DNA from 2 places in the Robertmurraya sp. FSL R5-0851 genome. Region 1 is predicted to be linked to the other one. Evidence: predicted binding sites of a transcription regulator. Region 1 holds the regulator's gene; the other holds the start of a gene.

Region 1 (6,162 bases):
AGTCGAAAGGGAAACAGCCCAGACCACCAGCTAAGGTCCCAAAGTATACGTTAAGTGGCAAAGGATGTGGAGTTGCTTAGACAACCAGGATGTTGGCTTAGAAGCAGCCACCATTTAAAGAGTGCGTAATAGCTCACTGGTCGAGTGACTCCGCGCCGAAAATGTAACGGGGCTAAACGTATCACCGAAGCTGTGGATTGGCGTCACACGATGTCAGTGGTAGGAGAGCGTTCTAAGGGCGTTGAAGCTAGACCGGAAGGACTGGTGGAGCGCTTAGAAGTGAGAATGCCGGTATGAGTAGCGAAAGATGGGTGAGAATCCCATCCACCGAATGCCTAAGGTTTCCTGAGGAAGGCTCGTCCGCTCAGGGTTAGTCGGGACCTAAGCCGAGGCCGAAAGGCGTAGGCGATGGACAACAGGTTGATATTCCTGTACCACCAAATTACCGTTTGAGTGATGGGGGGACGCAGGAGGATAGGGTAAGCGCGCTGTTGGATATGCGCGTCCAAGCAGTTAGGCTGCAAGTGAGGCAAATCCCACTTGCATAAGGCTGAGCTGTGATGGCGAGGGAAATATAGTACCGAAGTTCCTGATTCCACACTGCCAAGAAAAGCCTCTAGCGAGGTAACAGGTGCCCGTACCGCAAACCGACACAGGTAGGCGAGGAGAGAATCCTAAGGTGAGCGAGAGAACTCTCGTTAAGGAACTCGGCAAAATGACCCCGTAACTTCGGGAGAAGGGGTGCTCTTCAGGGTGAATAGCCCAGAAGAGCCGCAGTGAATAGGCCCAGGCGACTGTTTAGCAAAAACACAGGTCTCTGCGAAGCCGCAAGGCGAAGTATAGGGGCTGACGCCTGCCCGGTGCTGGAAGGTTAAGAGGAGGGGTTAGCTCACGCGAAGCTCTGAATCGAAGCCCCAGTAAACGGCGGCCGTAACTATAACGGTCCTAAGGTAGCGAAATTCCTTGTCGGGTAAGTTCCGACCCGCACGAAAGGCGTAACGATCTGGGCACTGTCTCAACGAGAGACTCGGTGAAATTATAGTACCTGTGAAGATGCAGGTTACCCGCGACAGGACGGAAAGACCCCGTGGAGCTTTACTGTAGCCTGATATTGAATTTTGGTACAGCTTGTACAGGATAGGTAGGAGCCTGAGAAGCCGGAGCGCTAGCTTCGGTGGAGGCGTCGGTGGGATACTACTCTGGCTGTATTGAAATTCTAACCCTCACCCCTGATCGGGGTGGGAGACAGTGTCAGGTGGGCAGTTTGACTGGGGCGGTCGCCTCCTAAAAAGTAACGGAGGCGCCCAAAGGTTCCCTCAGAATGGTTGGAAATCATTCGTAGAGTGTAAAGGCACAAGGGAGCTTGACTGCGAGACCTACAAGTCGAGCAGGGACGAAAGTCGGGCTTAGTGATCCGGTGGTTCCGCATGGAAGGGCCATCGCTCAACGGATAAAAGCTACCCCGGGGATAACAGGCTTATCTCCCCCAAGAGTCCACATCGACGGGGAGGTTTGGCACCTCGATGTCGGCTCATCGCATCCTGGGGCTGTAGTCGGTCCCAAGGGTTGGGCTGTTCGCCCATTAAAGCGGTACGCGAGCTGGGTTCAGAACGTCGTGAGACAGTTCGGTCCCTATCCGTCGTGGGCGTAGGAAATTTGAGAGGAGCTGTCCTTAGTACGAGAGGACCGGGATGGACGCACCGCTGGTGTACCAGTTGTCTTGCCAAAGGCATCGCTGGGTAGCTATGTGCGGAAGGGATAAGTGCTGAAAGCATCTAAGCATGAAGCCCCCCTCAAGATGAGATTTCCCATAGCGCAAGCTAGTAAGATCCCTGAAAGATGATCAGGTTGATAGGTCAGAGGTGGAAGCGCGGCGACGTGTGGAGCTGACTGATACTAATCGATCGAGGACTTAACCAAGAAAAGCGGAAGCGCCTTGAACAGACGCGACAAGCATAAGACGAATCACGCAAGAAGGCCTGCCTTCTGGAGGGATTTGGCTTATGACCTCGAGCGGCTAGGCGCTGTAGCTGGACAACGATGAAACGTATTTCTTTCTTCTTCATTCATTATCTAGTTTTGAAGGAATGATTTTCTTCAACTTAATACAAGTCTAGTGGCGATAGCGAAAAGGTCACACCCGTTCCCATACCGAACACGGAAGTTAAGCTTTTCAGCGCCGATGGTAGTTGAGGGTTTCCCTCTGTGAGAGTAGGACGTCGCTAGGCAAAGAAAAAAGCACCTGAGTGGGTGCTTTTTTTGTTTTATATTTTTCTAATTAACCGTAAGATCTTATCTTTAAATGAAAATAAAAAGGTTCTATCATCTCAAAAAGTAATAAAGAAATATAATTATGAATTCCTTCCTAGTTTGAGAGCACGAAATTTGGGGAAAAATTTATAAGGTGTTGTTCATTGCATGAAACTACGTTCATCATGTATAATTAATGTCAAATATAGTCAAAGTCAGAGAGGGGGGATATGGTGAGGAACATCTCCGATATCATTGAGCAGTACTTAAAGGAAGTACTCGATATGAGTGAAAGAGAACTCGTTGAAATTAAGCGTAGTGAAATAGCCGATAAGTTTCAGTGTGTACCATCACAAATCAACTACGTAATTAACACACGATTTACCATTGAAAAAGGGTATGTTGTAGAAAGTAAACGAGGTGGTGGTGGATATATTCGAATTATGAAAGTTCAATCACACGATAACGCTCACCTTATTGACCAGCTGCTAACTGTGATCTCTTCTAGAGTGTCACAAAGTAGTGCAGAGCATGTGATTTTTAGGCTCGTTGAGGAAGATGTGATCTCAACGAGAGAAGCAAAAATTATGCTCAGTGTCATTGATCGCTCCGTCCTGTATATTGACTTACCATATCGTGATGAACTTCGTTCGAGAATGCTAAAGGCTATGTTAACAACATTGAAATATAAATAATAAGATCTTACGCCTTTAGAAAAAAGTAAAGCCATTTATTGAGGTGAGTAACATGATTTGTCAGGAGTGTAATGAAAGGCCAGCTACACTTCATTTTACAAAGATTAACAATGGTAAGAAAACTGAGTTCCACTTATGTGAGGTGTGTGCCCAAGAAAAAGGAGAGCACTTTGTAGTCACTAATACTTCTGGTTTTTCCATTAATAATCTATTGGCTGGACTATTAAACTTCGATCATAAATATCAGCTTGCTCAACAAAAAGCTTCACTTTATGAGCAACAACAAGTATTGCAATGTGAAAGCTGTTCGATGACATATAAGCAATTCAGTCAAGTCGGGCGGTTTGGGTGTGCACAGTGCTATGAGACGTTTAAGGATCAACTTCAACCGATACTACGACGGCTCCATAGTGGAAACTCCACACATAACGGAAAGATACCTAAGCGTATAGGTGGCAACATTCACTACAAAAAGAAAATGGAAGAACTAAAGGTTGATTTGAAGTCTGCAATAGAAAATGAAGAGTTTGAACAAGCAGCCATTGTAAGGGACGAAATAAGAGAAATTGAAAAACTGTTACGCAGTGAAATTGAAGGAGAGGAATAGTACATGTCTCTTGAAAAATTTATTAATCAAGCCATAAGCTCATGGATGAGTGCAGAAGGGCCTGATTCAGACATTGTTCTAAGTTCTCGAATTCGGCTCGCGCGGAATATAAATGAGTATAAGTTCCCAACCCTCTTCTCTAATGAAGAAGCACAAGAGGTTATTCAGACAATGGAGAAGGCATTATTAAATCATTCCATTCCTAACCTAAGTCCATTAGAACTTCTAAGAATGGAAGAACTTCAGCCAATACAAAAACGAGTATTAATGGAGAAGCATTTAATCAGTCCTCATCTAGTTGAAAACTCTACTTTAGGTGCCTGTCTTTTATCAGAAAATGAAGAAGTTTGCATTATGGTTAATGAAGAAGACCATATTCGAATTCAATGCTTATACCCTGGATTCCAGGTAAGCGAGGCGTTGACTCTGGCTGATCGAATTGATGATGAATTAGAAGAGCATATCAATTATGCATTTGATGAACAGGTAGGATACTTAACGAGCTGTCCGACAAATGTGGGAACAGGGATGCGCGCTTCTGTAATGATGCATCTACCAGGTTTGACATTAACGCAACAAATGAATCGTATTATTCCAGCCATCAATCAACTGGGCCTCGTCGTCAGAGGCATATATGGAGAGGGTAGTGAGGCGTTAGGCAACATCTTTCAAATATCAAATCAGATCACGTTAGGTAAATCTGAAGAGGATATTGTTGAAGACTTAAAGGGAGTTGTCACCCAACTAATTGCCCAGGAAAGGTCAGCACGTGGGGCATTAGCAAAGACTTCTAACATACAATTAGAAGATAGAGTTTTTCGCTCCCTAGGTGTTCTAACACATAGTAGAATCATTGAAACAAAGGAAGCAGCCAGCTGTTTGTCTGATGTAAGATTAGGGATTGATATGGGCTATATTGAAAACATATCAAAAAATATATTGAATGAATTAATGATATTAACACAGCCAGGATTTCTCCAGCAATATGCGGGAGGACCACTAAGACCCAACGAGCGTGATATTCGTCGCGCCTCTTTAATAAGGGAAAGAATAAAAATGGAAAATTAACCTTAGAGGAGGATGTTCATATGATGTTTGGACGTTTTACAGAGAGAGCTCAAAAGGTACTTGCACTAGCGCAGGAAGAAGCTATTCGTTTAGGTCATAACAATATTGGAACAGAGCATATTTTACTTGGATTGGTAAGAGAAGGCGAAGGTATCGCAGCAAAAGCATTATATGCTTTAGGATTAGGATCAGAGAAAATACAAAAAGAAGTAGAAAATCTGATTGGTAGGGGGCAAGATGCTTCTCAGACCATTCACTATACACCACGAGCAAAAAAGGTGATTGAACTTTCCATGGATGAAGCAAGAAAGCTTGGCCATTCATATGTAGGAACAGAGCATATATTGCTTGGTCTTATTCGTGAAGGTGAAGGGGTAGCAGCGAGGGTATTAAACAATTTAGGCGTAAGCTTAAACAAAGCAAGACAGCAAGTGCTTCAACTGTTAGGTAGCAGTGAGTCAAGCAATCACCAAGGTGGTACGGCAGCTAGTGCGAATACACCTACCTTAGATAGCTTAGCACGTGACTTAACAGCTATTGCTAGAGAAGGAAGTCTTGATCCTGTTATTGGTAGAAGCAAAGAAATTCAACGTGTGATCGAGGTATTAAGCCGACGTACGAAAAATAACCCAGTGTTAATTGGGGAGCCTGGAGTAGGGAAAACGGCTATTGCTGAAGGTTTGGCTCAACAAATTGTAAATAATGAGGTTCCTGAAACATTAAGAGATAAGCGTGTTATGACGCTTGATATGGGTACGGTTGTAGCGGGTACAAAGTATCGAGGTGAGTTTGAGGACCGTTTAAAGAAAGTAATGGATGAGATCCGTCAGGCAGGAAATATCATTTTATTCATCGATGAGTTGCATACACTTATCGGTGCTGGTGGAGCAGAAGGTGCGATTGATGCTTCAAATATCTTAAAGCCTTCATTAGCTCGTGGAGAACTTCAATGTATTGGGGCAACAACCCTTGATGAGTACCGTAAATATATTGAAAAGGATGCCGCTTTAGAAAGACGTTTCCAGCCAATCATGGTAGATGAACCAACAGCGGATGAATCTGTACAAATTTTAAAAGGATTGAGAGATCGTTACGAAGCACATCATAGAGTGTCCATTACGGATGAAGCGATTGAGGCAGCTGTAAAATTGTCAGACCGTTATATTTCGGATCGCTTCCTTCCTGATAAGGCCATTGATTTAATTGATGAAGCAGGATCAAAAGTAAGATTGCGTTCTTACACGACTCCTCCAAACTTAAAGGAGCTTGAAGCCAAGCTTGAAGAAGTTCGCAAGGAAAAGGATGCTGCAGTTCAAAGTCAAGAATTTGAAAAGGCTGCATCTTTACGAGATTCAGAGCAAAGACTTCGTGAACAACTTGAGGAGACAAAGAAAACCTGGAAAGAGAAGCAAGGGAAAGAGAACTCAGAGGTTACGGTCGATGATATTGCTACGGTTGTGGCAAGTTGGACGGGAATTCCTGTTTCACGACTGGCACAAACAGAAACAGATAAGTTATTAAAGCTTGAAGAAATTCTTCATT
Region 2 (6,162 bases), 1.3 Mb from region 1:
AATTTGACAGAACAAAGATAGTTTTTCTATAATAGTCTTAATTAAAAATATTTTATCAAAAAAGGTAAAAATATTGGATATTAAAGGGATGAGAATCATGGAAGCTGAAATCAGTCAATCTTTAAAACTTTTTATTGTGCTATCTAGAGCATATCGGTCAGTCAATGAAAATGTAAATAAACTTATTCAAACATATGGACTTAATCCAACAGAGTTTGCTGTTCTTGAACTTTTATACCACAAAGGAGATCAGCCGTTACAACAAATAGGTGAAAAAATCCTCCTTGCGAGTGGAAGTATTACGTACGTGGTGGATAAATTAGAGCAAAAGTCTTTACTTGCTAGAGTCGCTTGTCCTAGTGATCGAAGAGTAACATATGCTCAAATCACTGAACAAGGGAAGAAATTTATCGAAGATATTTTTCCTGACCATGCCCAAAAAATACATGAATTAATGAAAGAGCTTACAGCTGATGAAAAAGATCAAGCAACAGAGCTCCTGAAGAAATTAGGATTATCTATAGAAAATAAGAAATAATAGTAAGCAAAGGCATCGACTGGGGTGCCTTGTTTTTTTGTGCTTCTTTGTCGCCTGAGTTATAATAAAAGAGAGATTTTTTCGAAATTTTTAAACAAAGGGGGATTTACTTTGCAATTTGAACAGTATACATATGAGAGACCTAATTTTGAGGTTGTTGAAAAGAAATTTTTAGATGCATTAGAGGTTTTTTCAAAAGCAGCCTCTGCAAACGAGCAAAATGAGGCAATGAAAGAAATAAATAAAATACGTAATGATTTAGGCACGATGTTTAACCTCGTTTATATTCGCCATTCGATCGATACGAATGATGAGTTTTACAAGGCGGAACAAGATTATACGGATGAAATTCAACCAAGTGTTGAGGGATTAGTTACAAAGTATTACGAAGCGCTTGTAAATTCACCTTTTAAGCTCGAGCTAGAAGAAAAGTGGGGAAAACAGCTTTTTGCCTTAGCAGAAGCACAGCTAAAGGTTTTCTCTCCTGCAATCATTCCTTTGCTTCAACAAGAGAATAAACTTACGACGGAATATACAAAGCTACTTGCTGCTGCAAAAATTCCCTTCGAGGGAGAAGAACGGACATTAGCACAAATGGAACCGTTTACAGAATCGAAGGATCGAGGTATGAGAAAAAAGGCAAGTGAAGCTCGTTTTAATTATTTTTCAGAAAACGAAAGTGAGTTAGATCGTATTTATGACGACTTGGTCAAGGTACGTACAGAGATTTCTCAAAAACTTGGATATAAAAACTTTGTTGAACTAGCATATTACCGTATGTATCGTACCGACTATAACGCGGAAATGGTCGCAGGGTTTAGAAAACAAGTGGAAGATTATATTGTACCGATTGCTACAAAACTAAAGGAACGACAAAGACAAAGAATTGATGTTGATACTCTCAAGTATTATGACGAAAACTTCAAGTTTAAGTCAGGGAATGCGGTACCGAAGGGTGATCCTGAATGGATTATTCAAAATGGACAAAAGATGTATGATGAACTATCAAAGGAAACAGGCGAGTTCTTTCATTATATGGTAGAGAATCATTTAATGGACTTGGTGGCAAAGAAAGGAAAAGCTGGTGGCGGATATTGTACGTATATTGAAAACTACAAGTCTCCATTTATCTTTTCAAATTTTAATGGAACGTCAGGAGATATTGATGTTTTAACCCATGAGGCAGGGCATGCATTCCAGGTGTACTCAAGCAGTCATTTTGAAATTCCTGAATACAATTGGCCGACATATGAAGCAGCTGAAATTCATTCGATGAGTATGGAATTTTTCACATGGCCATGGATGGAGCTATTTTTTAAGGAAGATACGGATAAATATAAATTTGCTCATTTAAGCTCAGCCCTTTTATTCCTTCCATATGGGGTAAGTGTGGACGAATTCCAGCATTGGGTGTATGAAAACCCTACCGCTACACCAAAAGAAAGAAAGTTAGCTTGGCGTGAGATTGAAAAGAAATACATGCCTCACAAAGATTACGATGGTAATGAATACTTAGAGGGGGGCGGATTCTGGCAGCGTCAGGGGCATATTTATACGACTCCGTTCTATTATATTGATTACACTTTGGCACAAATTTGTGCATTCCAATTCTGGAAACGTTCTGGAGAGGATCATAAAAAAGCATGGAATGATTATCTACATCTCTGTACTTTAGGCGGTAGCATGCCTTTTACTGAGCTTGTAAAAGCAGCAAACTTAATTTCACCTTTTGAAGATGGTTGCGTACAATCTGTTGTAGGTGAAATTGAGGCTTGGTTAAACTCAATCGAAGATCAAAAGTTATAAGAAAAAGAGCGAAGCCAACATAATGTGGCTCCGCTCTTTCTATTTCTATGCTTTCTTAATAATAACCTTATCATCCTCTACAACCGCGATTAATTCTTTACAATCAGGATCGTTTATAATAAAGTCCGAAATTTGATCTTCAATTTGGTCTTGAATCACTCTTCTTAACGGACGTGCTCCGAAAGAAGGAGAGTAACCTAAGGTAGCAAGTTTTCTTTTCACTTCATCAGTTACTGTTACAGCCATCTGTTGCTCTTTAAGCATACTATTTAAGTCTTTAATCATAATATCAACAATTTGAAGTAAATCCTCTTCTTTTAATGATGAGAATTCGATAATAGCATCAAAACGATTGAGGAACTCAGGCTTAAAGTATGATCCTAATGTAGCTAATAAATTGCTTTCGAGTTCGTGATGATCATTTCCAAAGCCAACCTTTACCGTCTTATGGCCGACACCTGCATTGGAAGTCATAATAATAACCGTATCTTTAAAACTGACTGTTCTGCCTTGGCTATCCGTTAATCTACCGTCTTCAAGGATTTGAAGGAACATATTTAGAACGTCTGGATGTGCTTTTTCAATCTCATCTAGCAAAATAATGTTATAAGGATTTCGTCTCACTTGTTCCGTTAACTGTCCAGATTCCTCATGTCCCACATAACCAGGAGGAGAACCAATTAGTTTAGATACGCTGTGCTTTTCCATGTATTCACTCATATCTAAGCGAATCATAGAGTTTTTTGAACCAAATAGTTCTTCAGCTAATGACTTGGACAATTCTGTTTTTCCGACACCGGTTGGACCAACGAAAAGGAAGGATCCAATAGGACGTCCTTTTGCTTTTAAACCAGCTCGACTTCGACGAATAGCTTTTACTACTTTTTTCACAGCTTCCTGCTGTCCAATTACCTTATTTGATAAGTAACCTTCAAGTTTTTGTAGCTTTTCTTGTTCAGATTGCTCAAGTTTACCTACAGGAATTCTAGTTTTCTTTTCAATTAATTCATGGATATGCTCTACTTTTACCATTGGTCTATGATCAAGGTCTACTTGAGAAAACTGTTGCTCAAGTTCTTTTTCTTCTTCACGTAGCTTGGCAGCGAGCTCATATTTTTCTTCCTTTAAAACTTTTTCTTTTTCTATAGCGATTTCCTTCAAGCGATTTTCAATGCCTTCCTTATTAGAATAATTAGATATTAAGTTCAGCTTTGAACCGGCTTCATCAAGTAAATCAATCGCTTTATCAGGAAGAAATCGATCTTGAATGTATCGATGGGATAAATTCACACATGCTACGATTGCCTCGTCTGTAAATACTACCTCATGATAGTCCTCGTATTTCCTTTTTAAACCTTTAAGGATTTCAATCGCCTCGGATATTGTTGGTTCTTGTACTTGAACCGGTTGGAAACGTCTTTCAAGAGCGGCGTCCTTCTCAATTTTTCTATACTCTTTTAAAGTTGTTGCGCCAATAAGTTGAAGTTCGCCACGTGCTAATGCTGGCTTTAATATATTCCCAGCGTCCATCGAGCCTTCTGCACTCCCGGCACCAACTAACTGATGAATTTCGTCAATAAATAGGATAATATTTTTCTTTTGCTGAAGCTCAAGGATTATTTCTTTCATTCTCTCTTCAAATTGGCCACGGATACCTGTGTTTGATACTAAAGAAGCTACATCCAAAAGGTAAACTTGGCTGTTTTTAAGTTTGTTTGGAACATTTCCTTCAGCAATCTTAACTGCCAGGTGCTCTGCAATGGCTGTTTTACCAACACCAGGTTCACCTATTAAGACAGGATTATTTTTATTTCTTCTATTTAAGATTTCAATGACACGGTTAACCTCTTCTTCACGGCCAATCACTGGATCAATTAAACCAGCCTGTGCCATTGTCGTTAAGTTTCGTCCGAATTGATCAATGAAGCCCCCGTTCCCAGTGTTTTTCTGTGGAGTCTCCATATTTCTTTGTGGTTTGCCTTTTTGATTCATATTCATAGGTTGAAAGAATGATTCGAAAGGGGGGAAAGGTTGAAAACCAGATAGGTTTGGTCCCAAAGTTGATAACATCTTGTCGCGCTCCTTCTGGAAGCAGCTTTGACAAAGATGTAGTTGATTTTCATTCCCATTAATCGTCATTCTTACAGCAATAGTTGCTTCTGTTATTTGACATGTTTGACAAAGCATACATTTCTCCTCCTATTTTTAAAGTTGACTTTGACTAACTTTGACCTTTTGTATTTTGATTATACTTTGACCTTTTTTGACTTTCAAGTATTTTGATTACATTTTTTTTGTAAGATTGTTCCAAGGATGGTTGATATTCTTTTCATCCTGAAAAAGCTCGTCATTGTTTGTCCTTCTTTTCATATAATTAAAAGGAAGGGGGGAGATGGGGTGAAAAAGAAGTGGGGGGCAGCGCTTCAGCTTGCTGCAGTTTACGTAGGAACTGTTGTAGGTGCTGGGTTTGCCACAGGAAAGGAAATCGTAGAGTTTTTCTCCCGATTTGGTTTTATTGGACTAATAGGGATTTTAATTAGTGGTTATATTTTTATCTTTTTAGGCTCTAAACTCATGCGGCTAGCAGCAAGAATGCGAGCTAAATCATATCAGGAGTTAAATACATTTTTGTTCGGCCCTTATTTAGGCGGGGCTATAAATATTTTAATGTTATTCATGTTACTCGGAGTGAGTGCTGTTATGTTAAGCGGTGCCGGTGCCGTTTTTCAGGAGCAGCTAGGTCTTTCGAGAAGTTTAGGAATCATGCTAACGATAGCTCTTTCTTTTATCGTCATGATTGTTGGAACCAAAGGTTTATTTGCCGTTAATACTTTTGTGGTACCGATGATGATTTGTTTTAGTTTTATGTTATTTTTGGTTACGATTCAGCAACCTCATTTTCTTGAACAGCTTTTGTTTATTCCTCCGGCTGACGATGGATGGAAGTCTGTTGTTAACCCGTTTTCCTATACGGCTTTTAATATTGGGCTTGCCCAAGCGGTGCTTGTCCCAGTTGCAGCAGAAATAGAAGATGAAGATACGGTAAAGTGGGGGGGAATTATTGGGGGTGCTGCGTTAACGCTTATTCTGCTTTCTAGTCATGCGACATTAATCATGCTCCCTAATTTAGAAATATACGAGATACCAATGGCTGCTATTATGAAAGATCTAGCTTATGGTTTTTATTGGATTTATGTACTGATTATTTATGGAGAGATTTTTACATCCGTTATTGGTAATGTATATGGTCTTGAGAAGCAACTCAATCATTACTTAAAACTTCCTAGCATTGTTTGGGTATGCATTATTTTTGTCATTTCATACTTAGGTAGTTTTGTAAATTATGGAACATTGCTTTCCTACCTATACCCGATATTTGGTTACGTCACGATCATATTTATTGTTCTTTTGTGGATGAAGCCTCTGGATTCCGTCAAAAAATAAGACTCGGAAAAAATCTCCGAGTCTTATTTGGCTTCGTTAACTATGGTTTCTGCCATTTTTATAAATGAGTCGCGATAATCTAAAGATTCTTTTGTGAAAGAGGTTAGTTTGATTACTCCTTCATTGTTTTTAACCAGGTAAGAAGTAATAACCTCTTCATTTATCCTAGCTTCATACACCTTACTATTTGCAAAAAACTCAAGCTCCGGTGGGTTGATTTCATTTACTTCAGAAGCTACAGCCTGTAACTGTTCGACCGCCGTCTGTTCAGTAGAATCCCAGTCCACATCCTTTGGTAAGAGTTCGACCCTCATAAAAATTTCACCATCATTTGAAAGCATGACTACGTCCTTATTTGGTTCTTCTGCTGTTAG

The links. The regulator CtsR, encoded in region 1, represses protease genes until heat stress. The targets are predictions, from matches to a motif close to ATGGTCAATAAAGGTCAAACA.
Region 2: a site for CtsR is predicted at 4,595-4,615, ahead of MKX65_RS07175 (ATP-dependent Clp protease ATP-binding subunit). Genes of this name have one in related genera too.

What each region holds. Positions count from the first base shown of each region.
Region 1 is NZ_JBBOOE010000001.1:99,323-105,484, forward strand. Features, by position in the region: rRNA gene MKX65_RS00530 (23S ribosomal RNA) at 1-1,920, shown strand, start outside; rRNA gene rrf (5S ribosomal RNA) at 2,113-2,228, shown strand; gene MKX65_RS00540 (CtsR family transcriptional regulator) at 2,484-2,945, shown strand; gene MKX65_RS00545 (UvrB/UvrC motif-containing protein) at 2,998-3,552, shown strand; gene MKX65_RS00550 (protein arginine kinase) at 3,556-4,620, shown strand; gene clpC (ATP-dependent protease ATP-binding subunit ClpC) at 4,641-6,162, shown strand, end outside.
Region 2 is NZ_JBBOOE010000001.1:1,376,547-1,382,708, forward strand. Features, by position in the region: gene MKX65_RS07165 (MarR family winged helix-turn-helix transcriptional regulator) at 89-538, shown strand; gene MKX65_RS07170 (M3 family oligoendopeptidase) at 650-2,344, shown strand; gene MKX65_RS07175 (ATP-dependent Clp protease ATP-binding subunit) at 2,390-4,531, opposite strand; gene MKX65_RS07180 (YkvI family membrane protein) at 4,742-5,788, shown strand; gene MKX65_RS07185 (hypothetical protein) at 5,812-6,162, opposite strand, start outside.